DNA from 3 places in the Pantoea sp. PvP021 genome. Region 1 is predicted to be linked to each of the others. Evidence: predicted binding sites of a transcription regulator. Region 1 holds the regulator's gene; each other region holds the start of a gene.

The links. The regulator PhoB, encoded in region 1, activates phosphate uptake and scavenging genes when phosphate is short. The targets are predictions, from matches to a motif close to CTGTCATAAAACTGNCNNAT.
Region 2: a site for PhoB is predicted at 5,573-5,592, ahead of pstS (phosphate ABC transporter substrate-binding protein PstS). Genes of this name have one in related genera too.
Region 3: a site for PhoB is predicted at 5,230-5,249, ahead of pitA (inorganic phosphate transporter PitA). Genes of this name have one in related genera too.

The regions. Positions count from the first base shown of each region.
Region 1 is NZ_JBSRXX010000001.1:1,824,298-1,834,923, reverse strand. Features, by position in the region: gene ACVKSX_RS08605 (AAA family ATPase) at 1-2,213, opposite strand, end outside; gene sbcD (exonuclease subunit SbcD) at 2,210-3,409, opposite strand; gene phoB (phosphate response regulator transcription factor PhoB) at 3,607-4,296, shown strand; gene phoR (phosphate regulon sensor histidine kinase PhoR) at 4,311-5,624, shown strand; gene ACVKSX_RS08585 (PstS family phosphate ABC transporter substrate-binding protein) at 5,644-6,564, shown strand; gene ACVKSX_RS08580 (cobalamin-independent methionine synthase II family protein) at 6,730-7,836, shown strand; gene brnQ (branched-chain amino acid transporter carrier protein BrnQ) at 8,228-9,547, shown strand; gene proY (proline-specific permease ProY) at 9,618-10,626, shown strand, end outside.
Region 2 is NZ_JBSRXX010000006.1:27,459-38,084, forward strand. Features, by position in the region: gene atpG (F0F1 ATP synthase subunit gamma) at 1-146, shown strand, start outside; gene atpD (F0F1 ATP synthase subunit beta) at 177-1,574, shown strand; gene ACVKSX_RS16125 (F0F1 ATP synthase subunit epsilon) at 1,599-2,018, shown strand; gene glmU (bifunctional UDP-N-acetylglucosamine diphosphorylase/glucosamine-1-phosphate N-acetyltransferase GlmU) at 2,179-3,549, shown strand; gene glmS (glutamine--fructose-6-phosphate transaminase (isomerizing)) at 3,703-5,532, shown strand; gene pstS (phosphate ABC transporter substrate-binding protein PstS) at 5,698-6,741, shown strand; gene pstC (phosphate ABC transporter permease PstC) at 6,829-7,791, shown strand; gene pstA (phosphate ABC transporter permease PstA) at 7,788-8,678, shown strand; gene pstB (phosphate ABC transporter ATP-binding protein PstB) at 8,723-9,496, shown strand; gene phoU (phosphate signaling complex protein PhoU) at 9,514-10,248, shown strand; gene ACVKSX_RS16165 (MFS transporter) at 10,356-10,626, shown strand, end outside.
Region 3 is NZ_JBSRXX010000005.1:74,870-85,495, forward strand. Features, by position in the region: gene prlC (oligopeptidase A) at 1-1,532, shown strand, start outside; gene rsmJ (16S rRNA (guanine(1516)-N(2))-methyltransferase RsmJ) at 1,541-2,287, shown strand; gene uspA (universal stress protein UspA) at 2,338-2,775, opposite strand; gene uspB (universal stress protein UspB) at 3,192-3,527, shown strand; gene pitA (inorganic phosphate transporter PitA) at 3,565-5,067, opposite strand; gene ACVKSX_RS15000 (BaiN/RdsA family NAD(P)/FAD-dependent oxidoreductase) at 5,311-6,495, shown strand; gene ACVKSX_RS15005 (aldo/keto reductase) at 6,501-7,487, opposite strand; gene ACVKSX_RS15010 (hypothetical protein) at 7,780-7,977, shown strand; gene ACVKSX_RS15015 (hypothetical protein) at 7,979-8,806, shown strand; gene ACVKSX_RS15020 (LacI family DNA-binding transcriptional regulator) at 8,865-9,884, opposite strand; gene ACVKSX_RS15025 (SDR family oxidoreductase) at 10,113-10,626, shown strand, end outside.

The DNA.
Region 1 (10,626 bases):
TGCCAGGCCTGTGACTGCTGAAGATAGTAATCTTTTGCGGCCTGACGCGCCTGTTCTGCGGCTTCCTGCGCCTGTCGCTGTTGCTCAAGCTGGCTTTCACGCTCGCTTTGCTGCTGCTCCCACGCGGTTAAGGCATCCCGATCGGCGAGCGGGAAGGTAAGTGCCAGCTCACTGCTCAGCGCCTGCCATTGCTGCTCAAGCCGATCGAGCTGTTGCTGCATCTCCGCGATCTCATCGCGCAGGGTCTGCTGCTGCACGGCTGACTGTTTCAGCTGTTCGCTTTTTGCCGTGCCCGCTTCGCGCAATGCCTCGGTTTGTTGTTGCAGTGCAGCCCGGCGCTGCTGGTTAGCACTTACTTCCAGCGTGCTGTAGGCCTCAACGGCGGGATGCGTGCAGGAGCCGCACAGCGGACAGGGCTGATCGACGGCGAGCCGGGCGCGGTAATCGCTGAGATCGACAATCTGCTGCTCCAGCGCGCAGATTTTTTCGACATCATCCAGCTGCTGTTTCTCGCGTTTCCACGTCTCGCGCAGCGCCTGGAGTTCCGCTTCACTTTGCTGATGCGCTTTTGCGAGCGCGATAAGCCGCTGCTGGCGCTGGTCCAGCTGCTGGTGCAGCGGCTGCCACTGGGTTGAAAGCAGCAGCAGTTGCTGACGAGCCGGACGGCTGTTCTGCAACTGGCTTAATGCCTGACGCAGTGCGGCAGGCGAATGCTGTTCCTGTAGCGAAGTTAGTACTTGCTCCGCCTGCGAGAGCGCCTGGCGGGCCTGTTGCTCCGCCTGCTGGCGCGGGAGCGCCTGTTCTGCCTGCTGCTGCTGTTCCGCCTGCTGGGTAGCGATCTGTCGCTGCTGCTGCTCGCGCTGTTGCGCCAGTCCGGCCAGGGTCGCTTCACGCTGCGCCAGCAGGGCAAAGTTCTCCTGCCACACCGGCAGCGAAGCGCCCCATTGGGCGAGATCGGCAAGCTGCTGGCGTAACTGATGCTGTTCGGCAATCGCCTGCTGCCATGTCTCAACCTGGCGCTTCTGCTCTGCCAGGCTGGCCTGTGTCTGATCAGCATGCTGCTGCTGTCGGGCATTTTCCTGCTGCTGCTCCGCAAGCTGCTGCTGCAGTGCGCTGATCCGCTGATCCAGCGGCAGCACCTGTTCTGTCAGCAGACTTTCCTGCTGCTGCTGTTCCTGCAGCGCCTGCTGGCGGGCACTCTGGGTGGCCGCGTAGTGCTGCTGATGCTGCTGCTGTTGGGTCTGCGCCTGCTGCTGCGCCGCCGTGAGTTGCTGACAGCGGCTCACGACCTGCTGCTGTTCGGTGCGTAACGCGTCGCGCTGCTGCAGTTTTACCCGCAGCTTTTCAGCCGGTTCGCTGCGTGCCAGCCGCTGACGATCGGCCTCTGCCGCCTGGGATGCAGCCTGGGCCTGCTGCAGCGCGACGTCAGCCTGCGCATCTTCCTGCTGTAACTGCTGCGCCTGCTGTTGCCACTGCTGCTGTTGCTGCGCCTGCTGATAGTGCGCGCTGAGCTGCTGTTCCGCATCGGTCAGATCGGTGAGCTGCTGTTGCAGCGCGGCGCGTGCGTCGCTATCCAGCAGCGCCATCGCTCCCGCCTGGCTGCGCAGCAGATCCAGCTGGGTTTTTGCCTCTTTGTGGCGCTCGTAGATGGCGGCGGAAATCAGACCGTAAATTTCGGTGCCGGTCAGCTCCTCAAGCAGTTCCGCGCGCTCACTGGCTTTGGCGTTGAGAAAGGCGGCGAACTGGCCCTGTGACAGCATCATCGAGCGGGTAAACCTTTCAAAATCTAGCCCGGAGAGGGTTTCGATCAGCTTCAGCTTGTCACCGACTTTATCGGCAACAATAGTGTTGTCAGCGCAGCGTGCCAGCTCAACGCGCGGCGCCTGAAGTTTGCCGTCAGCAGTGCCGCGCGCGCGGTTCTGGCTCCAGAAGGCGCGCCAGGCTTCTCCTTTGATCTCAAACTCCACCTCGGCCAGACATTCGGCACAGTCGCGGGTCATCAGCGCATTCTGGCTCTGTGAAATTGCGCCCAGGCGCGGAGTCTGGTGATAGAGCGCCAGGCAGATGGCGTCCAGCAGGGTGGTTTTACCGGCGCCGGTGGCACCGGTAATGGCGAACAGGCCGTTGCTGGCGAAAGGTTCGGCGCGAAAATCGATGAACCATTCACCGCGCAGGGCATTGAGGTTTTTGAACCGTAGCGTGAGGATCTTCATTGGGTCTCTTCCATGGCGGCCAGCGTCTGGCGGAACAGGGTGGTCATCTCGGCGATTTGCGCCGGTTGCAGCTCCTCATCCAGCGCCAGCCGGCGGGCAAAGACCTCCTCCACCTTCAGCTCACTCAGGGTTTCGTTGTCGAGCCGCGCCAGGCTCTGTTGCCGCTGTTCACGGCTGCGGCGGAGCAACAGGACTTCGACCGGCAGCGTGGCGGTCAGGGTTTCTACCTGACGCTGCAGATCGCTGAGGTACTCCTGGGTGGTGACTTCGATGTCGAGCCAGGTCGGCTTCTCCTGCTCTGCCGTGCTGAAGGCATTTAACTGTTCTGCAATCTGCGCCAGCGATCCTTTCAGCACCTGCATCGGCTGCGCCTGTGGCACCACCAGCGGCGTGACTGATTGCAGGCCGCTGGTGGTGAGTTCCAGCAGGAAGACGCTTTTTTCTGTGCCCAGCTCATCAAAGCTCAGCGGAATCGGTGAGCCGCTGTAGCGGATATGCTCGCTGCCCGCGACGCGCTGAGCGCGATGAATATGCCCCAGTGCGATATAGTCAGCCGCGGGAAACGCGCTGGCCGGGAAGGCATCCAGCGTCCCGATATAGATGTCGCGCACTGAATCGCTCTGGCTGACGCCGACGGTGGTGAGATGGCCGGTGGCGATAATCGGCAGTGCATGGCCCAGCGCCTGGGCGGCGGTGAATCGCTGCTGATAGTGGTGGGCGATCGCTTCCAGCAGCGAGGTCTGCTTGTCGCGTCCCGACTGACCTGCCCGGCTGCGCAGGATATCGCGCGGCCGCAGATAGGGAATCGCACACAGCAGCGCGCCCGGCTGGCCCTGGCGGGTGTTGAGCAGCAGCACATCATCCTTCTCCTGCGGGGTGGCGATCACCCGGGTATTGAGGCAGGCGAGCAGCTCACGCGACTCATTCAGCGTGGCAACGGAATCGTGGTTTCCCGCCAGCACAATCAACTGACAGCCGCTGGGCTGCAGCGCCACCACAAAGCGGTTGAACATTTCGCGGGCGTAGCTGGGCGGTGTACCGGTATCAAACAGATCGCCTGCGATGATCAACGCATCCACCTGATGCTGTTCAATCTGGATCAACAGCCAGTCGAGAAATGCCTGATGTTCGGCTGCCCGACTTTTGTTGTAGAAGAACTGCCCCAGATGCCAGTCCGCAGTATGAATGATGCGCATGATGAGTCCCTGCCGTTGTGATTCGCCCGGCGATTATACTGGCTCTGCGGCCAAAGCAAAAAATTGTCGCTGCGCTGTCATAAATGATTACCAGTGAGGTTACAGGCAGGTTATGTTTTTCATAAAAGTGTCACAAATCTGACGCATAATGGCGCCGCGAATCTCAGTGACATCCGTCATAATCAGCAGGAGTAATAATGGCTAAGCGCATTTTGGTTGTGGAGGATGAAGCCCCCATCCGTGAAATGTTGTGTTTTGTTCTGGAGCAGAACGACTATCAGCCAATCGAGGCGGAAGATTATGACAGCGCCGTTGGCAAGCTGATTGAACCCTGGCCCGATCTGATTTTGCTGGACTGGATGTTACCCGGTGGCAGCGGTATTCAGTTTATCAAACATCTGAAACGCGAGGCGATGACACGCGATATCCCGGTGATGATGCTCACCGCGCGCGGCGAAGAGGAGGATCGGGTGCGCGGCCTGGAAGTGGGTGCCGATGATTACATTACCAAGCCCTTTTCACCTAAAGAGCTGATGGCGAGGATCAAAGCGGTGATGCGCCGTATTTCGCCGATGGCCGTGGAAGAGGTGATTGAGATGCAGGGGCTGAGTCTGGACCCCTCCTCACATCGCGTGATGTCCGAAACCACGCCGCTGGAGATGGGGCCTACCGAATATAAGCTGCTGCACTTCTTTATGACCCACCCGGAACGCGTTTACAGCCGCGAACAGCTGCTGAACCACGTCTGGGGCACCAATGTGTATGTGGAAGATCGTACTGTCGATGTTCACATCCGCCGTTTACGTAAAGCGCTGGAAGTGTCCGGCCACGATCGCATGGTACAAACCGTTCGCGGAACAGGGTATCGTTTCTCTGCCCGCTACTAAACGGAGCCTTTACCGTGCTGGAACGCCTCTCCTGGAAGAGATTACTGACAGAACTGCTGCTGGTCTGTCTGCCCGCAGTGCTGCTGGGCCTGCTGTTCGGCGGTCTGCCCTGGTGGCTGCTGCTGAGCGTGCTGACGGTGCTGTTGTGGCATTTTCACAATCTGATGCGGCTGTCGCACTGGCTGTGGCTGGACCGCACCATGACGCCACCGGCCGGGCGTGCCAGCTGGGAACCGCTGTTTTATGGTCTTTACCAGATGCAGCTCCGCAACCGGCGGCGGCGGCGTGAACTGGGCAATCTGATTAAGCGTTTCCGCAGCGGTGCCGAGTCGCTGCCGGATGCGGTGATCCTGACCACCGAAGAGGGCACCATTTTCTGGTGTAACGGCCTGGCGCAGCAGCACCTGGGTCTGCGCTGGCCGGAAGATAATGGCCAGAACATCCTCAATCTGCTCCGTTATCCGGAGTTCTCGCGCTATCTTCGCCAGCGTGATTTCGACAAGCCGCTGACGCTGGTGCTGAACAACAAACTTCATATGGAGTTCCGCGTCATGCCCTACAGCGAAGGGCAGTGGCTGCTGGTGGCGCGTGATGTCACGCAGATGCATCAGCTGGAAGGGGCGCGCCGCAACTTCTTTGCCAACGTCAGCCATGAATTGCGCACACCGCTCACGGTGCTGCAGGGCTATCTGGAGATGATGAACGACTCGGTGATGAGCGAGCCTTCGCGCAGCAAAGCGCTGCACACCATGTCGGAGCAGACGCGCCGCATGGACAGCCTGGTCAAACAGCTGCTGACGCTGTCGCGCATTGAAGCCGCGCCCGCAATCGATCTGAAAGAGAAGGTCGATGTGCCGGTGATGCTGAAACTGCTGCAGCATGAGGCGGCAACGCTGAGTGGCGGCCGTCACGACATCCATTTCCATACCGATCCCCATCTGAAAGTGTTCGGCAACGATGAACAGCTGCGCAGCGCCATCTCCAATCTGGTTTACAACGCGGTAAACCACACACCGGATGGCACGCGAATTGATATCAGCTGGCTGCGCGGCAAACAGGGGGCTATCTTCCGGGTGTGCGACAACGGGCCGGGCATCGCCTCAGAACATATTCCGCGTCTTACCGAGCGTTTCTACCGGGTCGATAAAGCGCGTTCGCGTGCGACCGGCGGCAGCGGGCTGGGGCTGGCGATAGTGAAACATGCTCTGAGCCACCATAACGCCCGGCTCGATATCACCAGCGTGCCGCACAAGGAGACCTGTTTTACCTTTACGCTGCCAGCGAGGTTGATTGTCAGCAGCGTGATGCAGGAGAATGCCGTTCATTAATCGCTGCCGGATCTCCCTGATGCGCATCCTTCTTTTGTTGATCGTTACTCTGCTGCCGGGCCTGGCACTGGCCCAGCCCGGCGCGCTCTCCGGCAATCTCAGCAGCGTCGGATCGGATACGCTGGGTTATCTGATGACGCTGTGGGGCGAGGATTTCAGTCGCCAGGCGCCGGGCGTCAATGTCCAGGTTCAGGCCTCCGGATCTTCTACTGCGCCGACCGCGCTGGCGGCGGGTGCAGCACAACTCGGTCCGATGAGCCGCCCGATGCAGGCAGATGAACGCCAGGCCTTTGAGGCGCGCTACGGTTATCCGCCGCTGGCGGTTCCGGTGGCTATGGATGCGCTGGTGGTAGTGGTGAATCAGCGCAATCCGCTGCAGCAGATTGAACCGCGAAAGCTCGATGCCATCTTCTCGATTACCCGTCTGTGTGGCGCACACAGCGTGCCGCTGCGCTGGGGCGATCTCGGCTTAACCGGCGCGCAGTGGAGCAAACGGCCAATTCAGCGCTATGGACGTAACTCCGCCTCCGGCACATGGGGTTTCTTCAAGCAGCAGGCGCTGTGCAAAGGTGATTTTCGCAGCGACGTGGCGGAGTTTCCCGGCTCGGCCGCAGTGGTGCAGGCGGTGGCCGGTAATTCTCGCAGCATCGGCTACGCCAGTTTTGGCTTTCATCTCAGCGGCGTAAAAATGCTGGCGGTGATGAATGATCAGGGGCAGGCGATTACCCCGGATGCCGAGGCCATCCGCAGTGGCCGTTATCCCTGGGCGCGCCCGCTCTATCTCTATGTGAATAAAGCGCCCGGCAAACCTTTGCCGCCGCTGGTGGCCGCGTTTCTGGAGCAGGTACTTTCGGCGCAGGGACAGCGGCGGGTCAGCGAAGCGGGCTATCTGCCGCTCTCTGACAGTCAGATGACGCAGGCGCGCGCCGCGCTGCGCTAATCCCCCGAACGTGAATTTTTTTCATCATCACTGAATTTTCTTCAGTTGCAGAAGAAAGCCGCCCATGCCACTCTGTGTTCAGACATGTAGCCATCCAGATGGCTATTTATATCAGGATGTAACTATTTCCTGCCGTCATTACCGGCAGGGGAGACAGGAGTGATCATGCAAAGAGAAACCGCCCCGTTCCGTGCCGATACCGTTGGCAGCTTTCTGCGTCCCGCCGCCATTAAGCAGGCGCGCGAACAGTTTGCAGCCGGAGAGATCGATGCGGCGGCCCTGCGTCAGGTTGAAGATGAGGCGATTCGCGATGTGGTGGCGAAACAGCGGGAAAACGGTCTGAAAGTGGTCACTGATGGCGAGTTTCGTCGCGGCTGGTGGCACTTCGACTTCTTCTATGGCCTGAATGGCGTAGAGCGCTATGAAGCGGAGCAGGGCATTCAGTTTAATGGCGTGCAGACCAAAGCGCATGGCGTGAAAGTGGTGAGCAAACTCGGTTTCCCGGCGGATCATCCGATGCTGGCGCATTTCCGCTTCCTGCAGAGTATTGCCGGTGATGCGGTGCCGAAGATGACCATTCCCAGCCCCAGCGTGCTGCACTTCCGTGGTGGCCGCAAGGTGATCGACGCGGAAGTCTATCCCGATCTGGCAGACTACTTCGACGATCTGGCGCAGACCTACAAAGCAGCTATTCAGGCGTTTTATGACGCGGGCTGCCGCTATCTGCAACTGGATGATACCGTCTGGGCTTACCTCTGTTCTGAGGATCAGAAGCGCGATATCCGGGCGCGTGGCGACGATCCTGACCAGCTGGCACAGACTTATGCTCAGGTGTTGAATAAAGCGCTGGAAGGTAAACCTGCCGATCTGACCGTGGGTCTGCATGTCTGTCGCGGCAACTTCCGCTCAACCTGGATCTCTGAAGGCGGCTATGGGCCGGTCGCAGAAATCCTGTTCGGCAGCGTCAACGTGGATGCCTTCTTCCTGGAGTATGACAACGCCCGTTCCGGCGGTTTTGAACCACTGCGTTACATTAAGCCAGGTCATCAGCAGGTGGTGCTGGGCCTCATCACCACGAAAGTGGGTGAACTGGAAGATCCGGCGCAGGTGAAAACCCGGCTGGAAGAGGCGGCGCAGTATGTCAGTCTGGATCAGATCTGCCTCAGTCCGCAGTGTGGTTTTGCCTCAACCGAAGAGGGCAACAGCCTGACCGAGGCGCAGCAGTGGCAGAAGATTCGCTTAGTGGTCGATATCGCGAATCAGGTCTGGTAGTGCTGTAACGTTGTGCAGACAGGCGCGTAAAACGCGCCTTTTGTGTATCTTCAGGCCCGTTTATGCGGGGATTTCTCGCGCTCTGTCTATTGTTTAGGCACATCATCTTGTGTGCCTGCTGCAAAAATTAACGCTATCCACTGCCTTTTGAAAAAATGGCGGCATAACCTTCTGGTTTTCCGATCCCGTATTGCCTTTCACCGCTATAAACGTTTTACTTAGCGCCGTTGTCGATCCATCCCTCTGTGAACAGAATAAAAGCAGCTCAAATCACCTGTGCTTTACCCTGCGACGAGCATAATGCGCTGACATTGTCAGCCTGGTCGCGGTTTACACGCAGCGAGGGGACAACACTAACCCAACTTCCACCGCAACATCAGTGACAGGCCGTATGACACATCGTTTAACTTCGAAGGACATTCTCGCGCTGGGCTTTATGACATTCGCCCTGTTTGTTGGCGCGGGCAACATCATTTTCCCGCCCATGGTCGGTATTCAGTCTGGCGAACACGTCTGGACTGCCGCGATTGGTTTTCTGATTACCGCAGTCGGTCTGCCCGTGATGACCGTGATCGCGCTGGCCCGCGTCGGCGGCGGCGTGGATGCACTCAGCACCCCGATTGGCAAGGTCGCTGGCATCGTGCTGGCCACCGTTTGCTATCTGGCTGTCGGGCCGCTGTTTGCCACACCGCGTACGGCAACGGTCTCGTTTGAGATGGGTATTGCCCCGCTGACCGGTGATGGCGCGCTGCCGCTGTTTATCTATAGCCTGATTTACTTCACGCTGGTGATTGGCGTATCGCTCTATCCCGGCAAGCTACTCGACACGGTAGGGCACTTCCTTGCGCCATTAAAAATTATTGCGCTGACCGTGCTGGGCGTTGCTGCCCTGGTGTGGCCTGCTGGCGGCACGGTTCCGGCTACCGCTGATTATCAGCGTGCGGCCTTCTCCAGCGGTTTCGTCAATGGCTATCTGACCATGGATACGCTGGGCGCGCTGGTATTTGGTATCGTGATTGTCAACGCCGCCCGTTCGCGTGGCGTCGATAATGCCGCGCTGCTGACCCGTTATACCGTGCTGGCAGGGTTAATCGCCGGTCTGGGCCTGACGCTGGTCTACCTCTGCCTGTTTAAGCTGGGCGCGGGCAGCGGTGCGCTGGTGGATCAAAACGCTAACGGCGCAGCGATTCTGCACGCGTATGTTCAGCACACCTTTGGCAACATGGGCAGCTTCTTCCTTGCCGCGCTGATCTTCGTCGCCTGTATGGTGACCGCCGTAGGCCTGACCTGTGCCTGTGCGGAATTTTTTGCGCAATACCTGCCGTTATCGTATAAAACGCTGGTGTTTATTCTGGGTCTGTTCTCCATGGTGGTGTCGAATCTCGGCCTGAGCCACCTGATTCAGATCTCCATCCCGGTACTGACGGCAATTTATCCGCCCTGTATCGTGCTGGTGGTGCTGAGTTTCACTCTCAACTGGTGGAATAAGAGCAGCCGGATTATCGCGCCAGCCATGTTAATCAGCTTGCTGTTCGGTATTGTTGATGCGATTAAAACCACCGGGTTTAAAGATTTGCTGCCCGCTTTCAGTCAGAATTTGCCGCTGGCCGATCAGGGTCTCGCCTGGTTGCCGCCGTCGTTGGTGATGCTGCTGATTGCCGCTGTTGTTGATCGGGTGAAAGGGCCGGAACAGGTGACCGTTCACTCGTAGCAGAGAGCACTGATTTTTCTTTAACCACGGGCCTGCCCGTGGTTTTTTCATTTCACAGGTACAGGTTGTTATGCAAGAAACCAACAAGCTCAAACGCGGACTGAGCACGCGCCACATCCGCTTTATGGCGCTGGGATCGGCGATTGGCACCGGGCTGTTCTACGGTTCCGCTGACGCGATAAAAATGGCCGGACCGAGCGTGCTGCTCGCCTATATCATCGGCGGGGCAGTGGCTTACATCATCATGCGCGCACTGGGTGAGATGTCCGTTAACAATCCTCAGGCCAGCTCCTTCTCACGTTACGCGCAGGACTATCTTGGGCCGATGGCAGGCTACATCACCGGCTGGACGTACTGTTTTGAAATCCTGATTGTGGCGATTGCGGATGTCACGGCGTTCGGCATCTATATGGGCGTCTGGTTCCCTGAGGTGCCTCACTGGATTTGGGTGCTGAGCGTGGTGCTGATCATCGGTGCCGTCAATCTGATGAGCGTGAAGGTGTTCGGCGAAGTGGAGTTCTGGTTCTCCTTCTTCAAAGTCGCCACCATTATCGTGATGATTCTGGCCGGTTTCGGCATGATCATCTGGGGGCTCGGCAACGGCGGCCAGCCGACCGGCATCCACAATCTCTGGACTAACGGCGGCTTCTTTGCGCACGGCGTAGTCGGTATGCTGCTGTCGCTGCAGATGGTGATGTTTGCCTATGGTGGCATCGAAATCATCGGTATCACCGCCGGTGAAGCGAAAGATCCGGAGAAGTCGATTCCGCGCGCCATCAACTCGGTGCCGTGGCGCATTCTGGTGTTCTACGTCGGCACGCTGTTTGTGATTATGTCGATCTACCCGTGGAATCAGGTAGGAACTTCGGGCAGCCCGTTTGTGCTGACCTTCCAGCATCTGGGCATTGCGGCGGCCGCCTCTATCCTCAATTTTGTGGTGCTGACCGCGTCACTCTCGGCGATTAACAGCGATGTGTTTGGCGTAGGCCGCATGCTGCACGGGATGGCGCAGCAGGGACATGCGCCGAAGGTCTTTATGAAGGTCTCTTCGCGCGGGATTCCGTGGGTGACGGTGGTGG
Region 2 (10,626 bases), on a different contig from region 1:
AGGCCGCACGTATGGTAGCGATGAAAGCCGCAACCGATAACGGCGGAAATCTGATCAAAGAGCTGCAGTTGGTGTACAACAAAGCTCGTCAGGCCAGCATCACCCAGGAACTTACCGAGATTGTCGGTGGAGCCTCCGCGGTTTAACCAGGTTTGGAATTAGGTAGAGGATTCAAGATGGCAACTGGAAAGATTGTCCAGATTATCGGCGCCGTTGTTGACGTCGAATTCCCTCAGGACGCGGTACCGCAAGTGTACAGCGCCCTCGAGGTTATGAATGGTGATGCGCGTCTGGTGCTGGAAGTTCAGCAGCAGCTCGGCGGCGGCGTAGTACGTACCATCGCAATGGGTACGTCTGACGGCCTGAAGCGTGGTCTGAGCGTCAACGACCTGCAGAAACCGATTCAGGTACCCGTCGGTAAAGCGACCCTGGGCCGTATCATGAACGTTCTCGGCGAGCCAATCGATATGAAAGGCGAGCTGAAAGAAGAAGATGGCAGCGCAGTAGAGATCGCCTCTATTCACCGCGCAGCCCCTTCTTATGAAGATCAGTCTAACTCGCAGGAACTGCTGGAAACCGGCATCAAGGTTATCGACCTGATGTGTCCGTTTGCTAAAGGCGGTAAAGTCGGTCTGTTCGGTGGTGCGGGTGTAGGTAAAACCGTCAACATGATGGAACTGATCCGTAACATCGCGGCTGAACACTCAGGTTACTCAGTGTTTGCCGGTGTGGGTGAGCGTACTCGTGAGGGTAACGACTTCTACCACGAAATGACTGACTCTAACGTTATCGATAAAGTTGCACTGGTCTATGGCCAGATGAACGAGCCGCCGGGTAACCGTCTGCGCGTAGCACTGACCGGTCTGACCATGGCGGAAAAATTCCGTGATGAAGGCCGCGACGTTCTGCTGTTCATCGATAACATCTACCGTTATACCCTGGCCGGTACAGAAGTTTCTGCACTGCTGGGTCGTATGCCATCTGCGGTAGGTTACCAGCCAACGCTGGCAGAAGAGATGGGTGTGTTGCAGGAGCGTATTACCTCCACCAAGACCGGTTCAATCACCTCCGTACAGGCCGTTTACGTCCCTGCGGATGACCTGACTGACCCATCACCAGCAACTACCTTTGCGCACTTAGACTCAACGGTAACGCTGAGCCGTCAGATCGCCTCTCTGGGTATCTACCCGGCCGTTGACCCGCTGGACTCTACCAGCCGTCAGCTGGATCCGCTGGTTGTCGGTCAGGAGCACTATGATGTTGCACGTGGCGTTCAGTCACTGCTGCAGCGTTATCAGGAACTGAAAGACATCATCGCCATCCTCGGTATGGATGAGCTGTCTGAAGAAGACAAACTGCTGGTGGCACGTGCGCGTAAGATTCAGCGCTTCCTGTCTCAGCCGTTCTTCGTTGCAGAAGTATTCACCGGTTCACCGGGCAAATACGTGACGCTGAAAGACACTATCCGTGGCTTTAAAGGCATCATGGAAGGTGAGTTTGACCACCTGCCAGAGCAGGCCTTCTACATGGTTGGCGCCATCGAAGAAGCCGTGGAAAAAGCGAAGAAACTGTAATAACGGTTTCCCGGGAGGAAGATTATGGCTATGACTTATCACCTGGATGTGGTCAGCGCAGAGGAGCAGTTGTTCTCTGGTCTGGTACAGAAAATTCAGGTGTCAGGTAGCGAAGGTGAACTGGGGATTTTCCCTGGCCATGCGCCGCTGCTGACTGCCATTAAGCCTGGAATGATCCGTATCGTGAAACAGCACGGCGAAGAGGAGTTTATCTACCTCTCTGGCGGCGTGCTGGAAGTGCAACCGGGCAGCAGCACCGTTCTGGCCGATACCGCTATCCGCGGTACCGATCTGGATGAAGCACGCGCTCTGGAAGCAAAACGCAAAGCAGAAGACCATATGAACAGCAGCCACGGCGACGTGGACTATGCTCAGGCCTCTGCCGAGCTGGCGAAAGCCATTGCTAAACTGCGCGTGATCGAACTGACCAAAAAAGCGATGTAATCCAGCTTTATGCGTCATGAAATGCCAGCCCTCGGGCTGGCATTTTTTTTGTCTGCTGCGCCTGATCTGCCTGTCCGCCTAATTTCGGCCTGAGAAAAATGTAGTAATCTCAATCCCAAACCGTTTTACTTTCACCCGTAAAAATTCACTCAGGATAGTTATGTCTAACAGTGCGATGAGTGTGGTGATCCTTGCTGCTGGCAAGGGCACCCGTATGTATTCCGATCTGCCTAAAGTTCTGCATACGCTGGCAGGCAAACCCATGGTTCAGCATGTGATTGACGCGGCTAAAGGGCTGGGCGCACAGCAGGTCCATCTGGTTTATGGTCACGGCGGCGATCGCCTGAAGGCGAACCTCACTGACAGCTCGCTCAACTGGGTGCTGCAGGCCGAGCAGCTCGGCACTGGCCATGCGATGCAGCAGGCAGCGCCTGCATTCGCGGATGATGAAGATATCATGATGCTTTACGGTGACGTGCCGCTGATCTCTCAGGCGACACTACAGCGGCTGCGCGAAGCCAAACCGCAGGGCGGCATTGGCTTACTTACCGTGGTACTGGACGACCCAACCGGTTATGGCCGCATTGTGCGTGAGAACGACACCATCACCGGCATTATCGAACAGAAAGATGCCAGCCCGGCGCAGCTCACCATTAAAGAGATCAACACCGGTATTCTGATCGCCAACGGCGGCGATTTAAAACGCTGGCTGGCGCAGCTCACCAACAATAATGCGCAGGGTGAGTATTACATCACCGATATTATTGCGCTGGCGCATCAGGAAGGTCGGGTAATCAACGCGGTTCATCCGGCACGCATCAGTGAAACCGATGGCGTCAACAACCGGCTGCAGCTGGCGACATTAGAGCGCACTTACCAGGCTGAACAGGCGGAAAAGCTGCTGCTGGCTGGCGTGATGCTGCGCGATCCGGCCCGTTTTGACCTGCGCGGGACGCTGACGCACGGGCGGGATGTTGAAATTGACACCAACGTCATTATTGAAGGCCAGGTCACGCTGGGCGCACGCGTCAGAATCGGCGCGGGCTGCATTATCAAAAACAGCGTGATTGGTGATGACTGTGAAATCAGCCCCTATTCGGTGATCGAGGATGCGAATCTCGCCACTGCCTGCACCGTCGGACCTTTTGCCCGTCTGCGTCCTGGCAGCGAACTGGCCGATGCTGCCCACGTGGGCAACTTCGTCGAAATGAAGAAAGCGCGTCTGGGCAGAGGATCGAAAGCGGGGCATCTCTCCTATCTCGGTGATGCGGAGATTGGCGACAACGTAAATATCGGTGCAGGCACCATTACCTGCAACTACGACGGTGCGAACAAATTCAAAACCATAATTGGCGATGACGTATTTGTGGGCTCAGATACCCAGCTGGTGGCGCCGGTCAGCATCGCGGCAGGGACCACCATTGCGGCGGGCACGACCATCATGAAAGATGTGACCCAGGCCGGTCTGGTCTATAACCGTAAAGAGCAGAATCACAAAGCGGACTGGCAGCGTCCGGTGAAGAAAAAATAAATTTTAACGGCCCGCTTTAATGCGGGCCTATGCAGTGCAGTGCCAAAACTATAATCCCCACTCTCTACAAGGCTCGGGGAACCGGCAAAGCCGGATATCAGGTCGCATGACAACAGAAGTGGCGAAAAGCCATGTAGTCAGGAAAACATCATTATGTGTGGAATTGTTGGTGCAGTAGCGCAACGTGATATCGCAGAGATTCTGCTGGAAGGTCTGCGTCGTCTTGAATATCGCGGATATGATTCGGCCGGTCTGGCCGTGGTCGATCGTCAGGGGCACGTCACGCGCCTGCGGCGTTTAGGAAAAGTGCAGAAACTGGCGGAAGCCGCTGAGCAGCAACCGCTGATTGGTGGCACCGGCATCGCGCACACGCGCTGGGCAACCCATGGCGAGCCGTCGGAAGCGAACGCGCATCCGCACGTCTCAGAGCACATCATCATCGTGCACAACGGCATCATTGAAAATCATGAGCCATTGCGCGCTGAACTGATCGCGCGCGGTTATGTGTTTGCCTCTGAAACGGACACCGAAGTGGTGGCGCATCTGGTTCACTGGGAGCAGAAGCAGGGCGGTTCGCTGCGTGAAGTGGTGCTGCGTGTGATTCCGCAACTGCGCGGTGCCTATGGCATGGTGATCATGGACAGCCGCGATCCGTCACTGCTGGTGGCGGCCCGTTCCGGCAGCCCGCTGGTGATTGGTCGTGGCATGGGCGAAAACTTTATCGCCTCGGATCAGCTGGCCCTGCTGCCGGTGACCCGTCGGTTCATCTATCTGGAAGAGGGTGATATCGCCGAAATCAGCCGTCGCGATGTCACGGTGATCGACCGTGAAGGCAACACCGTGACCCGTGCCGAGATCGAGTCGAACCTGCAATATGATGCCGGTGACAAAGGCATTTACCGTCACTACATGCAGAAAGAGATCTACGAACAGCCCATGGCGCTGAAAAGCACCCTGAGCGGTCGGTTCAGCCAGGGTCAGGTTGATCTCAGCGAACTGGGCGCGGGCGCAGAAGCGCTGCTGAGCCAGGTTAAGCATATCCAGATTATCGCCTGTGGCACCTCCTACAACTCCGGCATGGTGTCACGCTACTGGTTTGAGTCGCTGGCAAACCTGCCCTGTGATGTCGAGATTGCCTCGGAATTCCGCTACCGTAAATCAGCGGTGCGCAAAAACAGCCTGCTGATCACCCTGTCGCAGTCGGGTGAAACGGCAGATACCCTGGCGGCGCTGCGTCTCTCTAAAGAGCTGGGCTACCTGGGCTCGCTGGCGGTCTGTAACGTGGCCGGTTCATCACTGGTGCGGGAATCTGACCTGGCGCTGATGACCAAAGCGGGCACCGAAATCGGCGTCGCCTCTACCAAAGCGTTCACCACCCAGTTAGCGGTGCTGCTGATGCTGGTGGCGAAACTGGGCCGTCTGAAAGGGATGTCTGCCGAGACTGAACATGAGATCGTTCATGCACTGCAGGCGTTGCCGAACCGGATTGAGCAGATGCTGGCGCAGGATAAGCTGATTGAAAATCTGGCAGAAGGCTTCTCTGACAAGCATCACGCACTGTTCCTGGGTCGTGGCGATCAATATCCGATTGCCATGGAAGGGGCGCTGAAGCTCAAGGAGATCTCCTACATTCATGCGGAAGCCTACGCCGCAGGCGAGCTGAAACATGGCCCGCTGGCGCTGATTGATGCGGACATGCCGGTGATCGTGGTGGCACCTAACAACGAACTGCTGGAGAAGCTCAAATCCAACATCGAAGAGGTACGCGCACGCGGCGGCCTGCTCTATGTCTTTGCCGATCAGGATGCGGGCTTCAGCGACAGTGACGGCATGAAGATCATCCCGTTGCCGCATGTCGAAGAGGTCATTGCGCCCATCTTCTACACGGTGCCGCTACAGTTACTCTCCTATCACGTCGCCCTGATCAAAGGGACCGACGTCGATCAGCCACGTAACCTGGCAAAATCGGTTACTGTGGAATAACCGGGTGGGCCCCGTCGCGGGCCCACTTTGCTCCGGCCCTCTGTCATATAACTGTCATATTTCGTACATTTCACTGTCATCAAACTGTCCTATTTTCCCTCCTGCAGCAATCACAGATTCTTACTAAAACGGCCCCAAGCCTGACTTTTCTCCCCTGGAGGGAATATGACACTGATGCGTAGCACCGTAGCCCGAATCCTCGCCACCACCTTCGCCGTAAGCGCGGTATCTGCTTTTGCGGCAACCGATCTCACTGGCGCAGGCGGGACGTTCCCGGCGCCGGTTTATGCCAAGTGGGCAGCAGAATATCAAAAAGCCACCGGTAGCAAAGTTAACTACCAGGGTATCGGTTCATCTGGCGGCGTGAAACAGATCATCGCTAAAACCGTCGATTTCGGTGCGTCCGATGCGCCAATGAAAGATGAAGATCTGCAGAAAAATGGCCTGTTCCAGTTCCCTACCGTGATCGGTGGCGTGGTACTGGCGGTTAACCTGCCGGGTATCAAGTCAGGTCAGCTGACGCTGGATGGCAAAACCGTCGGTGATATCTACCTCGGCACCATCAAAAAGTGGAACGACCCGGCGATTGCCAAACTTAACCCAGGCGTGAAACTGCCAGAGACCAACATCAACGTGGTACGTCGCGCTGACGGTTCAGGCACCTCGTTCGTCTTCACCAGCTATCTGGCGAAAGTGAACCCGGACTGGAACAGCAAAATTGGTAAAGGTAACACCGTTAACTGGCCGGTCGGTCTGGGTGGTAAAGGCAACGACGGCGTCGCCGCGTTTGTTCAGCGTCTGCCGGGTTCAATCGGCTACGTGGAGTACGCCTACGCTAAACAGAACAACCTGACCTACACCAAACTGATCGATGCCGATGGCAAAGCGGTCGCCCCAAGCGAAACCAGCTTCAGTAATGCCGCGAAAGGCGCTGACTGGAGCAAATCGTTCGCGCAGGATCTGACCTTCCAGAAGGGCGCTGATGCCTGGCCAATCTCGTCAACCACCTTTATTCTGATCTACAAAGATCAGGCTAATGCGGCCAAAGGCGCTGAAGTACTGAAATTCTTCGACTGGGCTTACAAAAGCGGCAGCAAAACCGCCACAGCGCTGGATTATGCTGCGCTGCCAGAGAGCGTGACTGAACAGATTCGCGCCGCCTGGAAAGCCAACATCAAAGACAGTTCTGGTAAAGCGCTTTATCAGTAATTGACCGACCCTGACCGGACAGCAGTCCGGTCAGACTCAACGGGCGGCGTCATGCCGTCCTGATAACTTCTGAAGACTGAGACTTCTATGGCTGCAACGAAGCCGGCATTCAAAGCCCCAGGCAAACAAGGTGACAGAATTTTTGGCGCGCTGGTCAGGCTGGCTGCGCTGATTGTCCTGTTACTGATGGGCGGCATTATTGTCTCCCTGATCATCTCCTCGTGGCCCAGCATCCAGAAGTTTGGTTTCGCCTTTTTGTGGACCAAAACCTGGGATGCGCCCAACGAACAATTTGGTGCACTGGTACCGATCTACGGCACCCTTGTGACCTCCATTATTGCCCTGATTATCGCAGTACCGGTGAGTTTTGGTATCGCGCTGTTCCTGACAGAACTCGCGCCAGGCTGGCTGCGTCGCCCGCTGGGCACCGCCATTGAGCTGCTGGCGGCCATTCCCAGTATTGTTTATGGCATGTGGGGTCTGTTTGTTTTCGCGCCGCTGTTTGCCGAATACTTCCAGACACCGGTCAATGACGTGATATCGGGCATTCCGATTGTCGGCGAGCTTTTCTCCGGCCCCGCTTTCGGTATCGGCATCCTCGCGGCGGGTGTGATTCTGGCGATCATGATCATCCCTTATATCGCCTCGGTCATGCGCGACGTCTTTGAGCAGACCCCGGTGATGATGAAAGAGTCAGCCTACGGCATCGGCTGCACCACCTGGGAAGTGATCTGGCGCATCGTACTGCCCTTTACCAAAAATGGCGTGATTGGCGGTGTGATGCTCGGACTGGGTCGTGCGCTGGGTGAAACCATGGCGGTGACTTTTATTATCGGCAACACCTACCAGCTCGACAGCCCGTCGCTGTTTATGCCGGGTAACAGCATCACCTCGGCGCTGGCCAACGAGTTCGCTGAAGCGGAATCGGGCGTGCACGTCGCCGCGCTGATGGAGCTGGGACTGATCCTGTTTGTGATTACCTTTATCGTGCTGGCGATTTCAAAGCTGATGATTATGCGGCTGGCGAAAAGTGAAGGAGCGCGCTCATGACCACAATTGAAATTCAGGCGCGCGCCGAACTGGACGCATCACGCCGTAAAATGCAGTCCTGGCGCAGCACTAAAAATAAAATTGCGCTGACGCTGTCGCTGCTGACCATGGCTTTTGGCCTGTTCTGGCTGGTGTGGATCCTGTTCACCACCGTATCGCGCGGCGTGGATGGGCTCTCCTGGTCCCTGTTCACCGAATCAACGCCACCACCCAATACCGCGGGCGGCGGGCTGGCTAACGCCCTGGCAGGCAGCGGATTACTGATTTTCTGGTCTACCTTCTTCGGCACACCGCTGGGCATCATGGCGGGTATCTATCTGGCGGAATATGGGCGCAAGTCGCCACTGGCAGAAGTGATCCGCTTTATTAACGACATTCTGCTTTCGGCACCCTCGATTGTGGTCGGCCTGTTCGTCTACACCCTTGTGGTGTCGCAGATGCAGCACTTCTCCGGCTGGGCCGGGGTGATTGCGCTGGCGCTGCTGCAGGTGCCGATTGTGATTCGTACCACCGAAAACATGATGCGACTGGTGCCAGACAGCATGCGTGAAGCGGCTTACGCGCTGGGTACGCCCAAGTGGAAGATGATCGCGTCTATCACCCTGAAAGCGTCGGTCTCCGGCATCATCACGGGTGTGCTGCTGGCGATTGCGCGCATTGCAGGTGAAACGGCACCGCTGCTGTTCACGGCGCTCTCGAACCAGTTCTGGAGCACCGACATGATGCAGCCGCTGGCGAACCTGCCGGTCACCATCTTTAAGTTCGCCATGAGCCCGTTCGCCGAATGGCAGAGCCTGGCCTGGGCAGGTGTGCTGATTATCACCCTCTGCGTGCTGGTGCTGAACATCGTGGCGCGGGTGATTTTCGCCAAAGGTAAACACGGTTAATTTCCGGCGCGGCCCTGTGCGGCGCCGTATAAGAGAGATGAATTATGAGTATCGCGACAGCATCAGCCGATAAAATTCAGGTCCGTAATCTGAACTTCTATTACGGCAAATATCATGCGCTGAAGAACATCAATCTGGATATCGCTAAGAATCAGGTGACTGCGTTTATCGGGCCATCGGGCTGTGGTAAGTCGACCCTGCTGCGGACCTTCAACAAAATGTACTCGCTCTATCCGGATCAGCGGGCTGAAGGGGACATTCTGCTGGATGGCGAAAACATTCTGGCGACTCAGCAGGATATCGCGCTGCTGCGCGCCCGGGTCGGCATGGTGTTTCAGAAGCCTACGCCGTTCCCGATGTCGATCTATGACAACATCGCCTTTGGCGTTCGCCTGTTTGAAAAGCTGTCGCGTGCCGATATGGATGCGCGCGTGCAGTGGGCGCTGACCAAAGCCGCGCTGTGGAATGAAACCAAAGACAAGCTGCATCAGAGCGGTTACAGTCTCTCCGGCGGCCAGCAGCAGCGTCTGTGCATTGCCCGCGGTATCGCGATTCGCCCGGAAGTCTTACTGCTGGATGAGCCCTGCTCTGCGCTTGATCCTATCTCTACTGGCCGTATTGAGGAGCTGATCACCGAGCTGAAACAGGATTACACCGTGGTGATCGTGACGCACAACATGCAACAGGCTGCACGCTGCTCTGACCATACGGCTTTCATGTATCTGGGCGAACTGATTGAGTTCAGCGATACCGACACGCTGTTCACTAAACCCGCCCAGAAGCAAACCGAAGATTATATAACTGGCCGCTACGGCTGATCTGACAGGAGATCGACATGGATAATCTTAATCTGAATAAGCACATCTCCGGTCAGTTCAATGCCGAGCTGGAGCATATCCGTACCCAGGTGATGATCATGGGCGGTATGGTCGAGCAGCAGCTGACCGATGCAATTACCGCTATGCATAATCTGGATGGCGAACTGGCGCAGCGGGTGATCGACGGTGACCAGAAGGTCAATATGATAGAAGTGGAGATTGATGAAGCCTGCGTGCGCATCATCGCCAAACGTCAGCCAACCGCGATCGATTTGCGACTGGTGATGGCGATCATCAAAGCCATTTCTGAGCTGGAACGGATTGGCGACGTGGCGGAGAAGATCAGCCGCACGGCGCTGGAGAAGTTTGGTCAGCAGCATTTGCCGCTGCTGGTCAGCCTTGAGTCGCTGGGTCGTCACACCGTACAGATGCTGCATGATGTGCTGGACGCTTTTGCACGCATGGATCTCAACGAAGCGATCACTATCTACCGTGAAGATAAAAAGGTGGATAAAGAGTACGAAGGCATTGTGCGCCAGCTGATGACCTACATGATGGAAGATCCGCGCACCATTCCCAGCGTGCTGACGGCGCTGTTCTGTGCCCGCGCCATTGAGCGTATCGGCGATCGTTGCCAGAACATCTGCGAAATCATCTTCTATTTCGTCAAAGGTCAGGATTTCCGTCACGTTGGCGGTGACCGGCTCGATGAATTACTGTCGGGCGATGACGGCAGCAACAGACCTTCCTGATAAATCTTCTTCCTGCGCCTGATCGGCGCAGGGATAAGCCTTTTCAATTGGTCACATCCTGAACTCTCTCTATAATTGCGGCACTTTTCTTTATGAGGTGCGCAACGATGTCCCCTTCTCCCCAATCTAAGCCCGGCGTAACGCCAGGCAAAGCGATGCTGGCTGCGGTCAGCGGTTATGCCATGGATGGATTTGACCTGCTGATACTCGGCTTTATGCTGCCGGCTATCAGTGTTTCGCTGGCGCTCAACCCATCACAGGCGGGATCGCTGGTGACCTGGACGCTGATTGGCGCGGTTATCGGTGGCATCGTATTTGGTCATCTCAGCGACCGCTATGGTCGCATCCGCATGCTCACCGTCACGATTCTGGTCTTTT
Region 3 (10,626 bases), on a different contig from region 1:
TCGATGCCACCATGGGCTGGAGCAAGCTGATTACCGATGAAAGCGAGCTGGCCGGTATGCCGGAAAGCGCGCTGGCGGCGGCTAAAGCACAGGCTGAAGCCAAAGAGCAGGAAGGCTGGCTGCTGACGCTGGATATCCCAAGCTATCTGCCGGTCATGACCTACTGCGACAACGCTGCGCTGCGTGAAGAGATGTATCGCGCCTATGCGACGCGCGCCTCCGATCAGGGTCCGAACGCCGGTAAGTGGGATAACGGCCCAATCATGGCGGAAGAGCTGGCGCTGCGTCACGAGCTGGCACAGCTGCTGGGCTTCGACTCCTACGCCGATAAATCGCTGGCGACCAAAATGGCGCAAAGCCCGTCCCAGGTAATCGACTTCCTTAATGACCTGGCGGAACGCGCCCGTCCGCAGGGTGAAAAAGAGCTGGAGCAGCTGCGCGCCTTTGCCCGTAAAGAGCACGGCGTGACCGAGCTTAATCCGTGGGATCTCACCTATTACGGTGAAAAGCAGAAGCAGCATCTCTACACCATCAGCGATGAGCAACTGCGCCCTTATTTCCCGGAAGAGCGTGCGGTCGCCGGTCTGTTTGAAGTGGTGAAACGCATTTACGGCATCACGGCGAAGCAGCGTAACGACGTTGAGGTTTATCATCCTGACGTGAAGTTCTTCGATCTGTTCGATGAAACCGGCGAACTGCGCGGCAGCTTCTATCTCGATCTCTACGCCCGCGAACATAAACGTGGCGGTGCCTGGATGGATGACTGCGTCGGCCAGATGCGTAAAGCCGATGGCAGCCTGCAGAAGCCGGTTGCCTACCTGACCTGTAACTTTAACCGTCCGGTGAAAGGCAAACCTGCGCTGTTCACTCATGACGAAGTGATCACCCTGTTCCATGAGTTTGGTCACGGCCTGCATCACATGCTGACCCGTATCGAAGCGCCTGGCGTCTCCGGTATCAGCGGTGTGCCATGGGATGCAGTCGAACTGCCAAGCCAGTTCATGGAGAACTGGTGCTGGGAACCGGATGCGCTGGCCTTTATCTCGGGCCACTTTGAAACCGGCGAACCGCTGCCGAAAGAGCTGCTGGATAAAATGCTGGCGGCGAAGAACTATCAGGCTGCGCTGTTTATCCTGCGTCAGCTGGAGTTCGGCCTGTTCGATTTCCGTCTGCATACCGAGTTTAATCCGGAGAAAGGCGCACAGATTCTGGAAACCCTGCGCGAAGTGAAAAGCCGCGTAGCAGTGGTTCCGGGTCCGGAATGGGGCCGTTTCCCGCACGCCTTCAGCCACATCTTTGCGGGTGGCTATGCGGCGGGTTACTACAGCTATCTGTGGGCAGACGTGCTGGCGGCGGATGCTTACTCCCGCTTCGAGGAAGAGGGCATCTTCAACCGTGAAACCGGTCAGTCATTCCTGGATAACATCCTGACGCGTGGCGGTTCTGAAGAGCCGATGGAGCTGTTCAAACGCTTCCGTGGCCGTGAACCGAAGCTCGATGCGATGCTGGAACATTACGGCATTCAGGGATAAGTCGGTTCGTGAAAATCTGTTTGCTCGATGAATCAGGCGCCGGAGACGGCGCCTTATCACGTTTAGCGCAGCGCTGGCAGCTGGAGCACGATGAAGACGCACTGCTGGCGCTGGTGCAGACCCCGACGCACCTTGAACTGCGCAAGCGTGATGAGCCAAAGCTGGGCGGCATTTTTGTTGATTTCGTCACTGGCGCGATGGCCCATCGCCGTCGCTTCGGCGGTGGACGCGGCGAAGCCGTCGCCAAAGCGGTCGGCATCAAAGGCGGTTATCTGCCGGATGTGGTCGATGCCACCGCCGGGCTGGGACGAGATGCGTTTGTGCTGGCGGCGCTGGGCTGCCGGGTGCGAATGCTGGAGCGCCATCCTGTTGTCGCTGCGCTGCTGGAAGATGGATTGCAGCGCGGGTATCAGGATGCGGAAATTGGCCCCTGGCTGCGCGATCGTCTGACGCTGATTCATGCGGCCAGCGCGCAGGCGCTGGGAGATATCACGCCGCCGCCGGATGTGGTCTATCTCGATCCGATGTATCCCCATCGCCAGAAAAGTGCGCTGGTGAAAAAGGAGATGCGGGTGTTTCAGTCGCTGGTGGGGCCGGATGAAGATGCTGACGCATTACTGGAACCCGCTCGCCGGCTGGCGAAGAAACGCATCGTGGTTAAACGGCCAGACTACGCCCCGCCGCTGGCGGGTATTGTGACGCAGGCGGCCGTGGTGACCAAAAGCCATCGCTTTGATATTTACCCACCGCTTTAAAGCATAAAAAAGCCGGCTCTGCGCCGGCTTTAATCATTTATACGGCGAAATTACGCCTCGTCTTCATCGCGCAGCGGCACAATCAGCATGTCGATATGCACGGTGTTGATCAGCTGACGGGCTGAGGACATCAGCTTGCTCCAGAAATCCTGATGATGACCACATACTACAAGGTCAACGTCATATTTTCTGATCGCGTCAACCAGTACCTGGCCGAGGTCGCCACTGCCGCTCAGCGTCTCACTGATCGGGTAGCCCGCCGCATCTGACAATCCTTTCAGCGCCGCATGCGTCTCTTCAGAGATACGCTTCTGCATATCCCCTAAGTTGACATCAATCAGGCCGGTGTAGAGGTCGGAGTAATTGACATCAACGTGAATCAGGGAAATTCTGGCATCGTACGGACGAGCCAGCGAGACGGCCTTATCCACCAGCAACTGGCTTTCGGGAGAAAGGTCTACTGCAATCAGGATATGTTTATAAGCCATGATAAAACTCCTTTCACGAGGTTAAGGATGGCATCCGGTGTTCCTGCCGCGTCACAGCTTAGCGAAATCCCTTGCGCGAGCGGGCGATGAGCGCCACCAAAGTGTCTACCTGCATTGCAGGTGATGATGTTGTTATGTCCTCAGTATAGCCTTCTCCCACTGTAAATGCTGCCGTTGCCGCCTGGCTTATGAATAAGATCAAGGCTATGCCAGATTTACTCGCGCTGAACGAAAATCATCGTTGGAAAAAATGTAAAGATTTCTCCTACACTGAAAAAAGGCGGTCCGATTCGCAACCGCTCAGGGGGTCGAAAAACTTTCGCAGTCCGGTGATTCAGTGGCTGGTTATTTCTGCAGGTGGACTCAGTGTCTGACGCTGGGCCTGTTGCTGCGATTCCAGCCGGGAGGGGGAGAATATGATCAGCACTATTGCGCTTTTTTGGGCGCTTTGCGTGGTGTGTATCGTGAATATGGCGCGCTATTTTTCATCTCTGCGCGCTCTGCTGGCGGTATTACGCGGTTGTGATCCGCTGCTGTATCAGTATGTCGATGGGGCGGGTTTTTTCACCTCTCATGGTCAGCCGAGCAAGCAGGTGCGGCTGGTCACTTATATCTGGGCAAAGCGCTATCTTGATCATCACGACGATGAGTTTATCCGGCGCTGCGAGCGGGTGCGTGGGCAGTTTATGCTGACCAGTGCGCTGTGCGGACTGGTGGTCATCAGTCTGGTGGCGCTGGCGATCTGGCATTAAAAAAGGGCGACTTGCGTCGCCCTTTTTTTAGCTGGCATCACACCAGTTTTAAGGCAATCCAGTAGAGCGAACCTGACAGCAGAATACAGACCGGCAGGGTGAAGATCCACGCCATGGCGATGTTCTTGATGGTCCGGCTCTGCAGCCCGCCACCGTCGACCAGCATGGTACCGGCAACCGATGAGGAGAGGATATGCGTGGTGGAGACGGGCATGCCGGTATAGCTGGCGACGCCAATCGACAGCGCTGCTGTCACCTGTGCTGACATTCCCTGCGCATAGGTCATGCCTTTTTTACCAATCTTCTCACCAATGGTGGTGGCAACACGACGCCAGCCAATCATGGTGCCGATGCCCAGCGCCAGCGCGACGGCCACAATAATCCAGATAGGCGCATACTCGATGGTGCCAAGCAGGTCGCTTTTCAGCTTATTGAGGAAGCGTTTGTCATCTGGCGAGGTTTCCTGCAGACGAGCCGCTTTATCGGCGGTATCGGAGATACACAGCAGCAGACGACGCATCTGACCGCGCTGATCAACCGTCAGCTGATCGTAGCTCTGCAGGTTATTCAGCAACACCTGCGCACCCTGTACCGCCTGTAATGCGCGCGCGCTGTCACAGTGGAACTCCTGCGGGCTGGTTGCTGGCACTTCTTCCGGCGTTGGCAGCTTAGGCGGTGCCATCTGGATGATATGGGTCAGCGAGGCGTTATGCTGCTGATAATACTGCTCCAGGTGATTGACCGCATCGCGGGTTCGCGTGATGTCGTAACCGGAGGCATTCATATTCACCACGAAACCGGCAGGTGCCACGCCAATCAGAACCAGCATGATCAGGCCGATCCCTTTCTGACCGTCATTCGCACCGTGGGAGTAACTCACGCCAATTGCCGAAACAATCAGGGCGATACGGGTCCAGAACGGCGGCTTTTTCTTGCCGTCGATCTTCTCACGGTCAGCAGGCGTCATATGAATACGCGCACGCTTTTTGGTATTGCTCCAGTAGCGACGCAGTATAAAGATTAAGCCGCCCGCCATCACCAGACCGACAATCGGCGACAGGATCAGAGAAAGGAAGATGTTCAGCACTTTCGGGATGTTGAGCGCATCAACCACCGAGGTTCCGCTCATCAGGGCGTTGGTCAGACCGATACCGATAATGGCGCCGATCAGCGTATGGGAGCTGGAGGCTGGCAGACCGAGATACCAGGTGCCGAGGTTCCAGATAATCGCCGCCAGCAGCATAGAAAACACCATGGCGAGACCGTGAGCCGATCCAACGTTTAACAACAGATCGGTGGGAAGCATATGAACAATAGCGTAAGCGACACTCAATCCACCGAGCAGCACGCCAAGGAAGTTAAATACACCCGCCATGACCACAGCAAGCTGGGCACGCATGGCACGCGTATAGATGACCGTCGCAACTGCGTTGGCCGTGTCGTGGAAACCGTTGATCGCTTCGTAAAACAATACAAACAGCAGGGCAAGAACCAATAACAGGCTAGTACTGAGGTCTAGACCAGCAAACAGATGTAGCATAAACGTTACGCCATTTTTGGAGGACATGAACGCGGCGCATTATCCGCGACAACGTGCTGTATGGGAAAGGAAAATATAGCGCTAATTTAACCTTTCGATGTAAGGCGTAAGGGTAACTCAGAGAAAAAGGGTTAGATATTAGACAGATACAATATGACACATTTGCGGCATTTTTTTGACGCTGGCGTCTCAGTGAGCAGATCACTACAATCTGCGCCTTTCCAGTTAAGTGAGCGAGTCGTAGTGGAACAGTTTGACGTTATCATCATTGGTGCCGGTGCCGCAGGGCTGTTCTGCGCCGCCCAGGCCGGGCAGCGGGGACGCCGCGTGTTACTGCTGGATAACGGCAAAAAGCCGGGACGTAAAATTCTGATGTCTGGCGGTGGCCGCTGCAACTTCACCAATCTCTACACCGAACCGGCGGCGTATCTGTCGCATAATCCTCATTTCTGTAAATCGGCGCTGGCGCGCTATACCCAGTGGGATTTTATCGATCTGGTTAATCGCCACGGTATCGCCTGGCATGAGAAAACCCTGGGCCAGCTCTTCTGCGACGACTCCGCCCAGCAGATTGTCGATCTGCTGCTGGCCGAATGTGACAAGGGCAATGTCACCCTGCGGCTGCGCAGTGAAGTGCTCAGCGTGGCGCGCGATGAAAGCGGCTATACCCTGCAACTTAACGGCAGCACGGTTCAGGCGGAGAAGCTGGTCATCGCCAGCGGCGGTCTGTCGATGCCAGGCCTGGGCGCCACGCCGTTTGGCTATAAAATAGCGGAGCAGTTCGGGCTGAGCGTCTTTCCGACGCGGGCGGCGCTGGTGCCCTTTACCCTGCACAAGCCGCTGCTGGAGCAGTTGCAGACGCTGTCAGGCGTCGCGCTGGAGACCACTATCGATGCCCAGGATGGCACCCGCTTCAAAGAGGCGATGCTGTTTACCCACCGCGGCCTCTCCGGCCCGGCGGTGTTACAAATCTCCAGCTACTGGCTACCCGGAGAATTCGTCACCATCGATCTGTCGCCTGCCACGCCGCTTGAGGCGTTTCTGACGGCGCAGCGTGAAGCACACCCGAATCTCAGCCTGAAGAACAGCCTGGCGAAAATCCTGCCGAAGCGTCTGGTGGAAGTATTGCAGGCGCTGAAGGTGGTGCCGGATATCACTCTGAAGCAGCTCAACAGCAAACAGCAAACCGAGCTGGCGCAGACGCTGCACGCCTGGCGCATTCAGCCAAACGGTACCGAGGGATATCGAACTGCTGAAGTGACGCTGGGCGGCGTGGATACCACACAGCTCTCCTCGAAAACGATGGAGGCGCGTGCAGTGCCGGGACTTTACTTTATTGGTGAAGTGGCTGATGTCACCGGCTGGCTGGGCGGCTATAACTTCCAGTGGGCGTGGAGTTCCGCCTGGGCCTGCGCCCAGGCGTTGTAAGGCGCTTACCAGCGCTGATGCACGTGAGGCGCGATCTTCTCCTGGTAGATCTGCTTCAGCGCCGCCATCGTATCTGCAGAGAGCGCATCGACATCGCTGGCGCGGGCATTGGCTTCAGCCTGTTCGCGGTTTTTCGCGCCAGGGATCACTACGCTGACATCTTCGTTCATCAGGATCCAGCGCAGGGCAAACATCGCCATGGTGGTGTCGCCAGTGACAAAGCGGCGAATCTCTTCAACCGCCTCCAGCGCCACCTCATAAGGTACGCCGGAAAAGGTCTCGCCTTTATCGAACGCTTCGCCATTACGATTAAAGGTGCGGTGGTCGTCAGCGGCAAACACGCTGTCGGCACGCATTTTGCCGGTCAGCAGGCCCGACGCCAGCGGCACACGGGCGATGATCGCCACATCACGGCGTTTCGCTTCACGCAGCAGCAGTTCAGCCGGACGCTGGCGGAAAATGTTGTAGATCAGCTGAATTGACGAGACGTTTGGAAACTCCAGCGCCTTCAGACCTTCTTCAACTTTCTCAACGGAGACACCGTAGTGACGGATTTTTCCGGCAGCGACCATCTCATCCATCACCGCAAAGACGTCCGGGTTGTAGTAGACCTCGGTCGGCGGGCAATGCAGCTGCACTAAATCCAGCGTGTCGGTTTGCAGGTTCTCGCGTGAACGGTCAATAAAGGCGTTGAGGTTTTCAGCATTGTAACCTTCAGCCACATGTGGCGAGAGGCGACGCCCCAGCTTGGTGGCGACAAACGGACGTTCACCGCCGCGCTGATTCAGCACCTCTGCGATGATTTTTTCGGAACGGCCATCGCCATAGACATCGGCGGTATCAATAAAGGTAATGCCCGCATCCAGCGCAGCATTCAGCGCGGCTTTGGCATCCTCCATGCTCACTTCCCCCCAGGTTCCGCCAATGGCCCATGCGCCAAAGCCAATTTCGGAGACGCGCTGACCGGTACGGCCCAGTGTTCGTAGTTTCATGCAAACATTCCTCGATGCGTTTCAGACAGGGTGACAGAAAGCGGCTAACCAATGAGCTTAGCGCTTCCTGGCAGAGAGGCGATGTGACGTCGTTGCAGACCTGCACGGTAAAAATACGATGCTGCTACGCCATGCTGCTGGTTACGTTGAAGATTTCAGCGGAAAACGGCATGGGCAAGGTGACTACCGCTTCGCTAATTAATTGATTTTAAGAAATTTCACCCGAAATTAAACAGGCGAGAGTGTGGATTCGGTCACATACTTCAATTTTAAGGCCAACAAGTGGATCGCTATGTTTAAATTTGTTAAGTCGGTCTTTGCCAGTCCGGATAAGTTTCTGCAGATCATGACCCGTCAGGATATCAACGACTCGATCGCTGAAGGTGAGCGCATCATTATTGATGAAAACGGCAATATCTCGGTCAACACGCTGAGCGAGGAAGTCCATGAAGATTTTGCCCGCCACGTGAATACGTTAAAGGGAGTGTGAGGTGGGTACCGCAATATTTATGGTGTTGATGGTCAGTGGTTACTGGTACACCAGCCGTGATTTGAACAGCCGCTTTAAAATCCGTCGTTCGTCGGGCTGGGATGTCTATTTCCTGGTCGCGCTTTACGGTTGTATTTTCGTCCTGCAGGGTGTGTTTGCGACCGGTATCATCTGGCTGGTGCTGCTCTGTATCTCCGGCATCGCCAACGCCGTCCAGATGATCCCCGGCGTCCACCTGAAGTGGCAGGTGGAGTTTATGAACTGGAGTTTCCTGGGCATCCAGGCTCCCGTGGTGATCATGCTCACCTTTGCCATTCTTCTCTGCCTTTACCGCTCAAACTGGGCAGGCAGTGCACGACTGAACGTCTCCGGTCGTAAAGACCTCTATCAGCAGCTGTCACGCTCTAATGGTGTGGAGCAACTGTTATTTCAGTGCATGGAAGAGGGCGAACTGGCGTGGATTACAATGAAGTCGCGCCGCATTTACATCGGCATGATTCATGCTTCGACTTTTGAATATGAGAGCACCAAAAATATCGTGCTGATCCCGATGCTGAGCGGATATCGCGACAGCAAGACGCTGAAGCTGGCGGTGGAACATAACTACAGCAAGTGGTACGCCGAGCACGACATCACGCTCGACTCGAAACCCAAAGATGCGATGTCGTTCCGTAAAGTGATCATGGTTGACCAGATTGAGAGTCTGTCGCTGTTCGACCCGGCCAGTGCGGCTGCGCTTTCGATGGGACATCCGCAGGAAGTGGAGAAGAGCCAGGGTAATGACGATGCGGACAGCCCGGACGATAAAAGCCGGGATGCCGCGGGTTAATCGAGCCCAATCTGTTTCCCTTAATGACAGCGCTTCATCAGGGGAAACAGTTTCCACCTCACACCATATTTTCCGCCGTAAACAGCCGAAAGGCCACTTTGCCCGCCTGATAGACATCTGGCTGATAGCCGGTTTCGAGATGACTCAGCATCAGATCAATCGCTAAACGGGCATGCTGCTGAGCATGCTGATCCAGGGTAAAGGCCACTTCATCGTTCAGCAGTAGCTGGCGGGTGACATCATAAAGCTCATGGGTGATGTAGGTGCATTTACCCAGCAGCTGGTGGGCGCGCAGGGTGTCGCTGACATCACTATTCCCCATCCCGGTGTTATAGACCCCTGCAATCGCCTGCGACGGACGCAGATGGCGGGCCAGTTCACTGCGAATGGTTTCCCGCTGATCCTGACCCGACAGCACTTCACGCAGATGACGCTGCGGCGCGCGCTGCTCCATGGCCTCACGAAATCCCGCGATGCGCTGACGATGGGCGCGGTAATCAAAACGGCCACTGACCATCATAATGTCGCCGGGCTGATTCACTGTCTTACTCATCAGCAGTCCGGCTGTGCGTCCCGCCTGATACTGGTCGATACCAACATGACACAAGCGGTCGGCATCGGGCAGATCGGTGACGATGGTGATCACCGGCACATTGCGGCTGCGGCACAGCGCCAGTGCCCGATAGATGGGCGGCGAGTCATGCGCAAAAACAATGATGCCGTCGCGGGTGCTGCTGCGGGCGATAATGCTTTGCGCCAGCTGCTCAGGCTGCGCTTCGGCCACCAGGGTTTTGTGTAGTTTCAGGCGGCGATAGCCAAGCTGACTGGCGACCTCGCTGAAATGGGTGGTGAGCTGTTGAAAAAAGGATGAGCCGTTATTGCTGAGGAACACCTCAATCTGCCACGGATGCTGGTACTCCTCTGGCAGCAGACGCTTCAGCCCCACTTCGCGTGCGGCTTTCAGGACTTTACGGCTGGTCTCCAGGGAGACACCGCCGCGCTCATTCAGCACCCGATCGACCGTCGCAATCCCGACGCCTGCCATTTTTGCCACCACCTCTAAGGTGAGCTTTTTCATTCAGACTCCATGCGAAAATGGCAAATTGACTGCTGCCTGCCAGACTGTTTATCTCTTCTAACCGGTTAAAAGTAAAAGATAAAGCGATTTAATGATGGAAAACCATCAACAGCGCTACGCCGTGGGGTTTTACCTGCAGTGCGGTCGTCTGGCTAAAAAGCACAACTGGCCGCTGCCTGGGCAGATTTACCGTTAAGCTTGTGACGAGACAATCAACGAGGAATGAATATGGCTCAGCAAAAAGAGGTTCTGATTATTGGTGCTTCACGCGGTATCGGTCTCGCGGTGGCACAGGCCTTTGCCGATGAGGGCTGGCAGGTCACGGCCACGCATCGCAGTGGCATCCCGGAACAGGGTAACCGGCCAGACATTCACTGGCATTCGCTGGATATGACCCACTCATCAGCGGTTCAACAGTTTGCCAGCCAGCTCAGTGGCAAGTCGTTCGATGCGATTCTGATTAACGCCGGGATTTCCGGGCCTGCGCACCAGAAAGTGTCGCAGAGTGACGATCAGGCGCTGGCGCAGCTATTCCTGACCAATGCGATCGCCCCGGTTCGCAGCGCAGAGATCCTGTTGCCGCTGCTGAAACAGGAAGGCGTGCTGGCGCTGACCTCATCTCAGCTCGGCAGCCTGAATGAAAATCCGGAGGCGCAGATGCCGATTTACTCGGCCAGCAAAGCCGCACTGAATATGCTGAGCCGCACGCTGACTCCGGCAGTGGAAGCGCAGAGCGGGACGC